DNA from 2 places in the Bradyrhizobium sp. UFLA06-06 genome. Region 1 is predicted to be linked to the other one. Evidence: predicted binding sites of a transcription regulator. Region 1 holds the regulator's gene; the other holds the start of a gene.

Region 1 (7,168 bases):
TCAGGCCTATGCAAGGCTGGTCATGCGCAACGCGAAGGTCCTGGCCGAAGCGTTGATGGAACGCGGCATGACGTTGATCACCGGCGGAACCGACAATCACATGATGGTCGTGGATACGGTGGCCAGCGTCGGCCTGGACGGCGGCGCGGCCGAGAACATCCTCGACGCCGTCGGGATCACCGCAAACAAGCAGATCATTCCCGACGATCCGCGTCCGCCGCTCAAGCCGAGCGGCATTCGCCTCGGGACGCCGGCGGCGACCACGCGCGGCATGGGCGAGCCCGAAATGCGCCTCATCGCCGAACTCATTGCGGAATCCCTCCGGTCGAAGGGAGATGCAGCGGTCGTCAAACGACTGAGGTCGAACAGCGTCGAGATGTGCCGCGCTTTCCCCGTTCCGGGGATCGCGCCGCCCTCATAGGCAGCCGACCTGCGTTCCTGTTCCGCGTTCGTCGCGTCGCTCGTCCGGGCGTGCGGCCTGCATGGGCACGTCGTGAAGGTTCCCCGGGAAAGACCGGAACGGAAATCGATGCTGTTCGTTGGACCGCATGATCTCGAAGACGGAGCGTCCAACGCCGTGACCCGGAAAACCTTGCAAGCACGCTCGGAGCAGGCGCTCGTCGTCATCATTCTCAGCACCGGTGCGCTGATCGGTTACCTCGGCCTGGCGCTGTCCAGGCTGTGAGCGCGACGCCCGGCGGGCACCAAGCCGCCGGCAGGCGTCGAGCCGCTTGCTGCCCTGAAAGCTCGCGCGCGCGTGCCACTGAGTTGCCCGACGTGGCTAGCCCCGCAGCAAAAATATAGAAAAATATAGGGTGAAACGAAGAGCAAAGCTCGGACAAATCATGTCGCGAGAATGCGGATGTTTGACGCACAAGCGACAACACATCCGGCGTCGTCCCGGCGAAGGCCGGGACCCATTACCACGAATGGGAATTGTTGCGCGACGCTGGGGCCACAGCCTCCTCTCAACAACCCAACCCTGTGGTTATGGGTCCCGGCCTTCGCCGGGACGACGGTGGTGTGCGCGGGAACAGTCTCGCGATGAATGCAACGCCACGTACACCCGTCACTGAAATCGAGGACATTGCCGCCTGCCCGCAATTCTCGTACACGGTTTCACGCAATGACCTCGCAATTCTCTCCCAACTCCGTCGACGTGCTGCTGTTCGATATCGGCCGCGTCGTGCTCGACATCAACTTTGACAAGGTGGTGGCGCACTGGGCGCAGCATGCCGGCTGCGCGCCCGCCGAGCTCGCCACGCGCTTTGTCGTCGACGACAGTTTCAAGCATCACGAGATCGGCCGGATCGACGACGCGGCGTTCTTCGAAAGCCTGCGCCGGACGCTCGGCATCGACATCACGGACGCCCAGTTCCTCGAAGGCTGGAACGCGATCTTCACCGGCGAGATGCCGGGCATCGCCCCGCTGCTCGCGGCGGCCGCCGAGCGGATGCCGCTCTACGCCTTCTCCAACACCAATCCGGCCCATGTCGCGCATTTCTCGGTCACCCACGCCGAGCTGCTCAGCCATTTCCGCAACGTCTTCCTGTCCTCGAGCATCGGCTTCCGCAAACCCGACGCCGAGGCCTATGATCATGTGGTAAAAGCCATCGGCGTGCCGGCGTCGCGGATCCTGTTTTTCGACGACCTGGCCGCCAATATCGAAGGTGCGCGGGCGCGCGGCCTTCATGCTATCCACGTGACGTCGACGGATGACGTGGCAAGGGCTTTGACCGCACTTGGTATTTGAACATTGGGAATTGAGGAGCTCTGAGCGTGGCCCTGATGCCGGTTGCCGATGCCCTGTCCGCCGTCCTCGCCGGCGCCGAACCGCTGCCGGAGGAGATGGTCGCGCTCGATGCCGCCTACCACCGCACGCTGGCGCACGACCTCGCGGCGCTGCGCACCCAGCCGCCGCAGCCGATGTCGGCGATGGACGGCTATGCGGTGCGCGCCGCCGATGCGGCTGATCTAAAGGCCCGGCTCAAGGTGATCGGCGAAGTCGCCGCCGGCCGGCCGTTCGAGCGGACGGTCGGCGCCGGCGAGGCGGTGCGGATCTTCACCGGCGGCGTGATCCCCAATGGCGCCGACGCGGTGATCATCCAGGAAGACACCGCCGTCGACGGCGGCGACCACATCACGATCACGGAGACCGCCAGCGTCGGACGGCACATCCGCCCGGCCGGGGTCGACTTCCGTGCCGGCGAGGTGCTGCTCAGCGGCGGCAGCCGCCTGTCCGACCGCGCGCTGTCGCTGGCGGCCGCCATGAACTATCCGGAACTTGCGGTGCGCCGCCGCCCGAAGGTCGCGGTGCTGGCGACCGGCGACGAGCTGGTGATGCCGGGCTCGCAGCCCGGGCCCGGCCAGATCGTCTATTCCAACGGCTACGCGCTGCGGGCGCTGGCGCGCGCCGAGGGCGCCGAGACCGTCGACCTCGGCGTTGCCGCCGACACGGTGGAGGCGACCACGGCCGGCATCCGCCGGGCGCGCGAGGCCGGCGCCGATGTCCTCATCACGACAGGCGGCGCCTCGGTCGGCGACCACGATCTCGTCAAACGGTCGCTGGAAGCCGAGGGCGTCGACATGACGTTCTGGCGGATTGCGATGCGGCCCGGCAAGCCGATGATGCATGGCCGGCTCGGCGCGATGCGGGTGATCGGCCTGCCCGGCAATCCGGTGTCGTCCTATGTCTGCGCCTTCCTGTTCCTGGTGCCGTTGATTCGGGCGCTGAACGGCCGGAAAGTGATTCATCATCGCCGCACGAGCGCCCTGCTCGGCCGCGACCTCGCCGCCAACGACCAGCGCGAGGACTATCTGCGTGCATGGCTCGAAGCGCGCGAGGACGGCACGCTGATCGCGACGCCGGTGACGCAGCAGGACTCGTCGCTGCTCAGGAATCTCGCTGCGGCACGGGCACTTCTCGTGCGTCCGCCGTTCGCGGCTGCGGCCGTCAAAGGCAGCGAATGCGAGATCCTGACACTGCCCGAATAAGGTTTTTCGCGCCCCGCCGATTGTGCGTTGCCTGATCCGTTCACCGGAAATTAAGTGGTTGCGGAACACATATCGAACATATAGTGTCCGTTCATGATTTGTTTCGAGTACTGGTGTCTACAATCGGGAAGCCGCGTGGAAGCAGGTGCAACGAGCACATGCTCCTGAGGTCAGGTCCCGCCTGCAGGCCCTGCCAGAAGAGTCTCGGAATCGAACGACGCTATCAACCGGGGGAATACTCGAGATGCTCACGCGCAAACAGTACGAACTTCTGCGTTTCATCAATGAACGTCTGAAAGAGGCCGGCGTACCGCCCTCCTTCGACGAGATGAAGGATGCGCTCGACCTGCGCTCGAAGTCCGGTATCCACCGCCTGATCACTGCGCTGGAGGAGCGCGGCTTCATCCGCCGCCTGCCGAACCGCGCCCGCGCCATCGAGGTCATCAAGCTGCCCGAACTGTCGGCCGGCGGCGGCAACGGCCGCCGCGGCTTCACGCCCAGCGTCATCGAAGGCACCCTCGGCCGGCGCGCCAGCACGCCGCCGATCGCCGAGGACGACGGCAACCGTCCGGTCGCGGTCCCCGTGATGGGCCGGATCGCCGCCGGTACGCCGATCGAGGCGCTGCAGACCCGCAGCCACACCATCAGCGTGCCGCCCGACATGCTCGGCGCCGGCGAGCACTATGCGCTCGAGGTGCGCGGCGACTCGATGGTCGATGCCGGCATCCTCGACGGCGACATGGCGCTGATCCAGCGCAACGACGTCGCCAATACCGGCGACATCGTGGTGGCGCTGATCGACGAGGAGGAAGCCACCCTGAAGCGCTTCCGCCGCCGCGGCGCATCGATCGCGCTCGAGCCGGCCAACACCGCCTATGAAGTGCGCATCCTGCCGCCGAACCGGGTCCGCATCCAAGGCAAGCTGATCGGGCTTTATCGCAAATACTGAATTGCAAATACTTGCGGCGGCCGGGAACGAGCAACACGTCGGATCGTTCCTTGCATGATAGTGTAGCGTACGGCCTGCCCGATGCGCTCCGATACCTCTCGCGCAGCGTCGCGTGTTTGTGATCGGAGGCGGTCTCGGACCAGTCGTACAATCGCCCAGAAACGAGCAGAAGCTCGTTCGCTATCGTCCACTCTGGTAGAGGCCCTAATGCCTCAAGGAGAGGCACGGGTCGCTACCTCGAAATGAGGAGCCATCCGATGTGTGACTATAGTCTGCACGCCGTGGCATCGCGCCCCGCCATTGTCGGAGAGACGCTGATCACGACGACGTTCCGCGGCACGTCGACCCGCGGCTTTGCTTCGGAGAACGATCCCACTGTCGCGGTCTGCATGCTGCCGGGCACCGAGCTCGCTTTCGCCGAGAACGTTCGCTACGACAGCCGCTGGATCTGGACCAAGACGCTGAACTATCGCGTCGGCGTATTCAACGAAGTCGAGCCCGACGTGCCCGATCGGCATCATGACGCGGTCGAATTCCCCGACGGCAGCCATGTCCTGGTGACCCAGCTGGTCGAGGGACAGCGCGTCAGCGTGCTGCAATTGCCGGCGCTGCATCCGCCGGTCGAGCACAAGCCGAAGGTCGTCGAGCGGCGGCCCTCCGCATTCGCAACGCTGTTTTTGGGTTGAGCGCATCGTCGCCGCGGAATGAGCTGTTCGGCGGCGGATGACCTAAGCAATTTCGGGCGACCCCGGACTTCCGCTTCCGGGGCGCATGGGGAGATTTGCGTCGGCCGGCGCCTTGGCGCATCATCGGGCACGGAGGACGTGCGCGGTGGTCGATAAGGTCACATGGCAAAAGGCTGGACGCGTCACGGAACCGGGCCGCTACATGTTCCGGTTCGGTTGGCTGACGGTGACGGCCGACGACCTGAAAGTCTGGGAGCAATTTCCCGAGGCTTCCTTTACCCTCGTCAAGAAGCCCGACGCCGGCCCCGATTCCGACGAATACCATCTCGGCCTGTTCGAGCTTCCGAGCGGCCCCTCGCCGGACCACCGCTAATCATCGCCCTGCAGATCGGTCTCGGCCGGCGTCGCGTCCACGGCGGGCCGCGGCGCAGCGGCCGGCGCACGCAGCGTCGTTTCGCTCTCGCCGTCGCCCGGAACCGCCGGCGACCACGGCCGGTCGATCCCGCCGGGCTTGACCGCATCGACGGCGTAGCCGTCCCTGATCCGCCGCAGCACCAGCGCGCCGTGGCGGCGCAGCCGCTCGGCATCGATCACCGACGCCGCGCAGCCCTGCGGCGCCGGCCGCGCCGTTACGATCAGGCCCGCGCGCTCGCAGTCGTCCGCCAGCGCCTCCGGCCGGGTCGCGAGCGCGACGAAGGCGCCGCCAGGTCCCTGGGCCACGCAACCGCCGGCATCGCAGGAGACGCCCTCGCCCAGCGACGCATCGGTGGCGGTCCGCGCGTCGGCGTCCGCCGCCAACCACTCCTTGACCAGGAACGCATCCTTGGCGCTGTGCATCAAATGCAGCCGCCCGTCACCGCCGCGCACCGCGACGTTGCGCCCGTCGCCGGAGACCAGCACGTCCGGCTGCGGCACCCTGAGCGCCCAGACCGAGGCCATCACGAGCAGCACGGCGCCAGACCAGCGCAACGGCGTGCGCAGCAGCCCGAGCAGGATGATGCCGGCGCTCGCTGCGATCAACGGCCCGATGCCGAACGCCGCCATGCGGCCGACCGCGCCCGGGAGTGCGGCGACCCATTGCGTCACCAGGATCATCCAGTCGATGCCAAGACCCATGATCGCCCAGAACACGCCGTCGAAGCCGAACGGCATGGCGAGGAGCCCCAGCAGGCCGGCCGGCATCACGACCGCCGACACGACAGGCATTGCCGCGAGGTTGGCGAGCAACCCGTAGGGCGTCACGCGGTGGAAATGGAAGGCGGCGTAGGGCGTCGTCGCAAGCCCTGCCACCAGCGAGGCCAGCATCAGCATCGTGAGCTCACGTCCGCCCCACAGCGCGACGCGCGCGGTCGCCGAATGGTCGGGCGACGCGAATAGGTTCGGCAGCCCGATCTGCACCAGCGCCACCAGCCCGAGCGTCGCGGCAAACGACATCTGGAAACTGGGATGCACCAGCGCTTCCGGCGCGATCGCGAGCACGATCAGCGCTGCCACCGCCAGCGTACGGAAGGTGATCGCGCGGCGGTCGACGATCACGGCGAGCAGCACCACGGCGGTCATGAAGAACGACCGTTGCGTCGCGACCTCCGCGCCCGACAGCAACAGATAGAAGGCCGCGGCGAGCAGCGCGGCCGCCGCGGCCCATTTCTTGATCGGATGCCCCGCCGTCAGCGCCGGAAACAGCGCGAGCAGCGCGCGCACCGCGAAGAACACGACGCCGGCGACCACGGCCATATGGTAGCCGGAAATCGACAGCACATGGCCGAGCCCCGAGATGAACATCGCATCGTTGACCGGCGTCGAGATCGCATCGCGCCGGCCGGTGAGCAGCGCGGTTGCGATCGCGCGCTGGTCGCCGTCGAGCGTGGTGCGAATACGCGCGTCGATGGCGTCGCGCAGGCCTTGCATGAAGGCGGCGTAGCGCAGCGCAAAGCCGCCGGTCGCAGGCGGCTCCCTGGTCTTGACCGCGCCCATCACGAAGCCGGAGGCGCCGATGCTCTGGAAATACAGGTCGCGTCCGAAATCATAGGAGCCCGGGCGCTGCGGCCCGAGCGGCGGCAACAGCCGCGCCTTCAACTCAACGAAGCTGCCGACATCGGGCGCGGTGCCCTTCTTCACCGAGAGCCGGACACGATCGAGCTTCGTCATGTCGCGCGGGCTCTCCATCGAAACCACGCGCAGCACGAAACGATCGGTCTTCTCGCGGATGTCGCGCGTCTCGACGAAGCCGGTCAGCGCCACCGAGAACATCGGCCGCGCCAGCACCGTGTGGGCAACGCGCGCCGTCTTCCAGGTCGCCGTCGCAAAGCCCGCGGCCACCGCGGCCAGCATCGCGATGACGGGAAACACGCTGCGCCGCCGCAGCAGCAGCGCCAGCAGGCAGAGCAGGATTGCGACGGTGGCCGCGACCGACAGCACCGGCTCGTGCTCGGCCGCAAAATAGAAGGCGATACCGGTGCCGAACGCCACCGGCACCCAGGGCAACAACCGGCCCGCCCCCGCCTCCGCGCGCGCCCATTGCCGCAACGTCTCGACGAAA
Region 2 (7,168 bases), on a different contig from region 1:
TGCCGCAGCCCGGAGTTTATTTTCATGGACTGGGCCAACTACCTGTTCGGCTTCAAGGGCCGCGTCAACCGGGCCAAATTCTGGCTCGCAGGGCTGATCATCGTCTGCTGGATGATGTTCCTGGCTTTGCTGGTGGTCTCGGCCGGCCTCGGCGGCAAGAACGGGTTCAGCTTCAATGTCGACGACATCTTCCGGGCCTTCGACCCCGACAGCTACAAATCGCTGAGCTGGGCCGGATTACCGGCATTGCTGGTCAAGGCCTGCGGAACGTTCTTGTTCGTTTGGGTCTATGTCGCTGTCTCGATCAAGCGCCTGCACGACCGCGACAAGAGCGGGTGGTGGATGGTGCCGTTCTTCGCGATCCCGGGTCTCATGAGCCAGTTCTCGGACCGGCTCCCCGATGAATCCTATTGGGTGGTGGCCGCGGGAACGATCGTCTTCGTGCTCTATGTCTGGGGCTTCATCGAGCTCGCCTTTCTGCCCGGCACGCGCTACCCCAATCGCTACGGCCCCAATCCGCTTGGAAAAACCCATGTGCGGCGAGGCAGCGACAGCGGGTCGCGCTCCGCGCACGGCTGGGATCAGCAGAGCGAGCTCGATACCGTGCCGCACAAAGCTGGTCCACCCGCCGTGTGACGTGTTAAGCGAGGCGCATGAGTGATGCCGTCTCGATTACCCGCGATCTCGTTCGCTGCCCCTCCGTCACCCCGGCCGACGCCGGCGCGCTTGGCGTTCTCGAAAACCTGCTGAAGACCGCAGGCTTCGAGGTCCACCGCGTGACCTTCTCCGAGCCCGGCACCGCCGATATCGACAACCTCTATGCGCGCATCGGTAGTTCAGCGCCGCATATCACCTTCGCCGGCCACACCGACGTGGTGCCGCCCGGCGATGAAGCCGCGTGGACACTCGGCGCGTTCTCCGGCGAGGTGAAGGACGGCTATCTCTACGGCCGCGGCGCCGTCGACATGAAGGGCGGCATCGCCTGCAGCGTCGCCGCTGTGCTGCAATATCTGCGGGACCATGGCGGCAAGCCACAAGAGAATGGCAACGGCTCGATCTCCTTTCTGATCACCGGCGATGAGGAAGACGTCTCGATCAACGGCACCGTCAAGCTGTTGAAATGGTGCGCCGAGCGTGGCGAGAAATTCGATCATTGCGTGCTCGGCGAGCCCTCGAATGTCGAAGTGCTGGGCGACATGATCAAGATCGGCCGGCGCGGCTCGCAATCCGGCACGCTGGTCGTCGACGGCGTGCAGGGCCATGTCGCCTATCCGCACCGCGCCTCCAATCCGGTGCCCGATATCTCGCGGCTGATCGTGGCGCTGAGCGACGAGCCGCTCGATCTCGGCAGCGCGCAGTTCCAGGCGAGCAACCTCGAATTCACCACGGTCGATGTCGGCAACACCGCAAGCAACGTGATCCCCGGCCAGGCGCGGGCAAAATTCAACATCCGCTACAACGACAACCACACCCAGGAGAGCCTGCGGCAGCTGGTCGACGAACGGCTGGTGAAAGCCTGCGGCAACCGCATCCGCGCCCACATCGATTGGCAACCGTCGAACTCGAACGTGTTCGTCACCCAGCCCGGCCCGTTCACCGACCTCGCGGTCGCCGCGATCGAGGAGGTCACCGGCCGCAGGCCGGAGCTCTCCACCTCCGGCGGCACCTCGGACGCGCGCTTCATCTCGAGCTATTGCCCGGTGATCGAATTCGGCCTGGTCGGCCAGACCATGCACCAGGTCGATGAGCGCACGCCGGTGGCCGATCTGGAGAAGCTGACGCGGATCTATCGGGGCGTGCTGGACAGGTATTTCGGGTAGGCCAGCCGCCCGGCTGGACAAAAACAGCGAAAACAACCCCATGCACAGTGGGGATTGGGGCTACGAGCCATCCACCCGCACCAGATACAGCGTGGTATTTCGGGTAGGCATCCGTAGGATGGGTAGAGCGCAGCGAAACCCATCATGGGCGCCGCGGATTCGAAGTGATGGGTTTCGCGGAGTTTATCATCGGGCCGCGCGTTGCGCGGACCCGTTGGCTCTACCCATCCTACGAGAACATTCACACCGCCTAGTAATCCACCCGCATCAGGTAGAGCCCGTCCGGCGGCGCCACGGGGCCGCAGGCGGCGCGGTTGCGGGCGGCGAGCGCACCCGCGAGATCGTCGGCGCTCCAGCGGCCCTCGCCGACCCAGACCAGCGAGCCCACCATCGAGCGCACCTGGCTGTGCAGGAACGAGCGCGCCGACGTCACGATGTTGACGGCATCGCCCTCGCGCGTGACGTCGAGCTGATCGAGCGTCTTCTCCGGCGACTTGGCCTGGCACTCGGTGTCGCGGAAGGTGGTGAAATCGTGCTTGCCGAGCAGGCGCTGCGCGGCCTCGTGCATCGCGTCAGCATCGAGCGCGCGCGGCACGCGCCAGACCCGGCCGATGTCGAGCGCGAGGTTCGCGCGCGTGTTGGTGATGCGATAGAGATAGTGCCGCTTGGTCGCGGAGAACCGCGCCTCGAAATCGTCGGGCACGATGTCAGCCGCGAGCACGCCGATCGGATTGGGCCGCAGATGCGCGTTCAGCCCGTCGCGGAAGCGACCGCGTGGGAAGTGCTTGGCGATGTCGCAATGCGCGACCTGGCCGCGCGCGTGCACGCCGGCGTCGGTACGGCCGGCGCCATGGACGCGCACGTCCTCGCCGCAGATCGCCTTGACCGCCGCCTCCAGCGCGCCCTGCACGGTCGGCGCAGTGTCCTGGATCTGCCAGCCGGAGAACGGCGTGCCGTCATATTCGATGGTGAGCTTGTAGCGGGGCATCAGCTAAGCCGCGCAGGCGGCTTCAACGGCGTGCCGCGCAAGAAGTCCGCCGCCTTCATCGGCGCCTTGCCGGCGCGCTGCAGTTCGAGGATCCGGATCGCGCCGTCGCCGCAGGCGATCGCGAAATTGTCGTCGAGCACATCGCCAGGTGCGCCCGAACCCTTGGCCAGTTCGCAGCGCAGGATTTTCAGCCGCACCGGCTCGCTTTCGCCCGCAAGCTCGCACCAGGCGCCGGGGAACGGCGAGAGCCCGTGAATGTGCCGCAACACTGCATGCGCCGGCTGCTTCCAGTCGATCCGCGCCTCGGCCTTCTCGATCTTGGCGGCGTAGGTGACGCCGTCCGCGCTCTGCTTCGTCAGCTGCAATCCGCCGCGCTGCAGGCCGCCCATCGCGCGCACCATCAGATCGGCGCCGAGCGGCGCCAGCGCGTCGTGCAGGTCGGACGCCGTCATGCTGTCCGTGATCGGCAGCCGCTCGGCCATCGCGACGTCGCCGGTGTCGAGGCCGACATCCATCTTCATCACCATCACGCCGCTCTCGGCATCGCCCGCCATGATGGCGCGGTTGATCGGCGCGGCTCCGCGCCAGCGCGGCAATAGCGAAGCATGCAGGTTGAAGCAGCCGAGCCTGGGCGCGTCGAGAATCGCCTGGGGCAGGATCATGCCATAGGCGACGACCACCGCGGCATCCGCGTCATGCGCGCGAAACTCCTCGAGCGCTTCCGGCGTTTTGAGGGTCTTCGGCGTCAGCACGGGAATGCCGAGGCGGCGCGCCTCCTGCTCGACCGGCGTCGGCTGCAGCTGCAGGCCGCGTCGCCCGCCCGGCTTCGGCGCGCGGGTGTAGACCGCCACGACCTCATGGCCGTGGGCCACCAGCTCCAGCAGCGTCGGCACCGCGAAATCGGGCGTACCCATGAAGATCAGGCGGAGAGGCATGACGAGAACTCGGTCTGTTCCTTCCCTTGCGGGGAGAGGAATCGCATATGAAGCGCGCGGGTCTTTCCGCGAATTCGGTTGGCCTCTCCCGCTTGCGGGGGAGGCCGGATCGCATCGAAGATGCGATCCGGGTGGGGGCTATCTCAGCGATACGACTCGTGGCAAGACCACCACCCCAACTCTCCCCCGCAAGCGGGAGAGGGAGTCGAGTGCCGATGGCGATCCTACTCCGCCGCGCGCTTGGCGGCCTTCTCGAATTTCTTGAAGACGCGGTCGCGCTTCAGTTTCGACAGATAATCCACGAACAGCACGCCGTTGAGATGATCGATTTCGTGCTGGATGCAGGTGGCGTAGAGCCCCTCCGCATCCTCCTCATGCAGCTTGCCGTCGAGATCGGTGAATCGCACGCGCACCCGCGCCGGGCGCTCGACCTCCTCGTAATATTCGGGGATCGACAAGCAGCCCTCTTCGTACACCGACAGCTCTTCCGAGCGCGCAATGATCTCCGGATTGATGAAGACGCGCGGCTTCGCCGTGGTCTCGCCGTTCTCGTCGCGCTTGGCGAGGTCCATGGTGATCAGCCGCAGCGGCTGCGCGACCTGGATCGCCGCCAGCCCGATGCCGGGCGCGTCATACATGGTCTCGAGCATGTCGTCGGCCAGCTTGCGGATCTCCGGCGTCACCTTCTCGATCGGTTTCGACACCAGCCGCAACTGCTTGTCCGGCAGGATGATAATTTCTCTTAATGCCATGGCGGCGATTTAAGCTGCTGACTTCATGGGGTCAATGCGCTCAGGAACCCGTTAGGACAACCTTAACCACGTTTCTTCACTCCGCATTAACCCGGAAAATCAGGAATGCATTTGCCATAAGCGTTCCCTCTTCGTTCGCGCCCGACCGCGAATCGGCTACAACTGCCGGCATGAACGAGATTCTCCTGACGATTGGCGACCTTCCGGTCCGTGTCTCCGACGCATTGATCGGCCTTGGGGCGCTGGCGCTGATCCTGCTGCTCGCCATTGCGGTGGTGATCGCACGCGCCAGCCGGCGCGGCGCGGAACTCGCGATGGCCCAGGCCATCCGCGCCGACGAGCTGGAGGAGCGGCTCGCCGACATGCTGCGGGCTCAGAGCGAATCCTCCGGACGCGTGGACGCCATGACGCAGGCGCTGGCCGGCCGCCAGGCGGAGATGGCCCGGGCCGTCAACGAGCGGCTGGATTCGGTGACCCACCGGGTCGGCCAGTCGATGGAGCAATCGACCCGCAACACGATGGATTCACTGCGCGTGCTGCACGAGCGGCTCGGCATCATCGACCACGCGCACAAGAACCTCAACGAGCTCACCACCCAGGTGACGACCTTGCGCGACGTACTCGCCAACAAGCAATCCCGCGGCGCGTTCGGCCAGGCGCGGATGGAGGCGATCGTCCAGGACGGCATGCCGAAGGGCTCGTTCGAGTTCCAGTACACGCTGACGTCGGGCAAGCGGCCGGACTGCGTCGTGTTCCTGCCGGACCAGCGCCCGCTCTGCATCGATGCGAAATTTCCGCTCGAGGCGATGACCGCGCTGCACGATGCGCGCAGCGACGAGGAGCGCAAATTCGTCAGCCAGCGGCTGCGCGCCGACGTGCTGAAGCATGTCAGCGACATCGCGGAGAAGTACCTGATCCCGGGCGAGACCCAGGACACCGCGCTGATGTTCGTGCCGTCGGAATCGGTCTATGCCGAGATCCATGACGGCTTCGACGACGTGATCCAGAAGGCCTATCGCGCCCGCGTCGTGCTGGTGTCGCCGTCGCTCTTGATGCTGGCGATCCAGGTGATGCAGCAGATCCTGAAGGACGCCCGCATCCGCGACGCCGCCGACCAGATCCGCAACGAGGTGATGCATCTCGGCGACGACCTCGGCCGCCTGCGCGATCGCGTGCTCAAGCTGCAGACCCATTTCGGCCAGGTGAACGAGGACGTCAGGCAGATCCTGATCTCCGCCGACAAGATCGAGAAACGCGCCGGCCGCATCGAGGAACTCGACTTCAGCAAGTCCGAGACCCCGATCGAGGTCCCCCGCTTCGTCAAGCCCAGCACGTCCGACCTGTTCCCCGCCCCGCGCAAGCTGCAGGCGGGGGAGTGATTGTTGTTTCTAGAAGTTGTCCGGCGTGCGCCACCCAATCGATGTCATCGCCCGACTTTATCCCGAAATAGCCGCGGGTGGCGGATAGGCCTCTGGGATATTGGATCGCCCGGTCCATGTGCGCAATTGCGCACAGGCCGGGCGATGACAGTCTTTTTGGGGCTGATTCTGGTAACAACTTCTCTATGACCGCACCTAGTGATGTTGCTGACCAAGGATCGCACCACACAATCAGCTGTCATCGCCCGGCTTGACCGGGCGATCCAGTATCCCAGAGGCGGCAGATGGGAGCACGCAACTACTACGTCTACATCCTCGCCAGTCGCACCGGCGGCACGCTTTACATCGGTGTGACAAATGACCTCATTCGTCGTGTGGGCGAACACAAGCTCAAGTTAGTTGAGGGCTTCACGGCAAAGTACGATGTCGTGAAGCTCGTCTATTTCGAGCAGTTCGACGATCCCGAGAACGCCATCAAGCGCGAAAAGCGGCTGAAGAAATGGCCGCGCGCCTGGAAGATTTCGCTGATCGAGAAGGACAATCCGGACTGGATCGATCTTTACCCAGAAATCGCCGCGGGTGGCGGATAGGCCTCTGGGATACTGGATCGCCCGGTCGAGCCGGGCGATGACAGTCTTTTTGGGGTCGAATCTGGTAACAACCTATCTATGACCGCACCTGAAGCCTTGTCAGACGCGCCCACCAAGCCACCCGCAGCCCCGCCCGCCACCTCCTGGCGCGACAGTCTTGCCGTGTACCTGCAGCCGCGGGTGCTGATCGTGCTGCTGCTCGGCTTCTCCTCGGGGCTGCCGCTGGCCCTGTCGGGCTCGACGCTGCAGGTCTGGATGAAGGAAGCCGGGGTCGATCTCGGCACCATCGGGCTGCTGGCGCTGATCGGCACGCCCTACACGCTGAAATTCCTCTGGGCGCCGCTGGTCGACGCGCTGCATGTGCCGCTGTTCACGCAGATGTTCGGCCGCCGCCGCGGCTGGCTGCTGTTCTCGCAGCTGCTGCTGATCGCGGCCATCCTGGTGCTAGCGATGGCCGATCCTGCGCGATCGCCATGGTTCGCGGCCTTTGCCGCGCTGCTGGTCGCAACCGCCTCGTCGACGCAGGACATCGTGGTCGATGCCTTCCGCGTCGAAAGCCTGCCTGAAAGCGAGCAGGCCGCCGGCATGGCGTCCTATGTCGCGGCCTATCGCGTCGGCATGCTGGTCTCGACCGCCGGCGCGCTGTTCATCGTCAGCGGCTTCGAGTCCGCTGGCCTCGCGCGTCCGTCGGCGTGGATGTGGGG

The links. The regulator LexA, encoded in region 1, represses DNA repair genes until DNA is damaged. The targets are predictions, from matches to a motif close to TGTTCNNNNTGTGTTCNG.
Region 2: IF803_RS29455 (DNA recombination protein RmuC) is a predicted target of LexA. The motif match lies at 4,617-4,634, and genes of this name have one in related genera.

What each region holds. Positions count from the first base shown of each region.
Region 1 is NZ_JADFUD010000005.1:32,672-39,839, forward strand. It holds gene IF803_RS05720 (serine hydroxymethyltransferase) at 1-421, shown strand, start outside; gene IF803_RS05725 (hypothetical protein) at 530-685, shown strand; gene IF803_RS05730 (HAD family hydrolase) at 1,127-1,753, shown strand; gene IF803_RS05735 (molybdopterin molybdotransferase MoeA) at 1,780-2,994, shown strand; gene lexA (transcriptional repressor LexA) at 3,239-3,943, shown strand; gene IF803_RS05745 (hypothetical protein) at 4,201-4,629, shown strand; gene IF803_RS05750 (hypothetical protein) at 4,775-5,002, shown strand; gene IF803_RS05755 (ComEC/Rec2 family competence protein) at 4,999-7,168, opposite strand, start outside.
Region 2 is NZ_JADFUD010000043.1:58,453-65,620, reverse strand. It holds gene IF803_RS29480 (DUF805 domain-containing protein) at 25-636, shown strand; gene dapE (succinyl-diaminopimelate desuccinylase) at 654-1,820, shown strand; gene truA (tRNA pseudouridine(38-40) synthase TruA) at 2,071-2,808, opposite strand; gene fmt (methionyl-tRNA formyltransferase) at 2,808-3,743, opposite strand; gene def (peptide deformylase) at 3,968-4,495, opposite strand; gene IF803_RS29455 (DNA recombination protein RmuC) at 4,666-5,874, shown strand; gene IF803_RS29450 (GIY-YIG nuclease family protein) at 6,159-6,464, shown strand; gene IF803_RS29445 (AmpG family muropeptide MFS transporter) at 6,543-7,168, shown strand, end outside.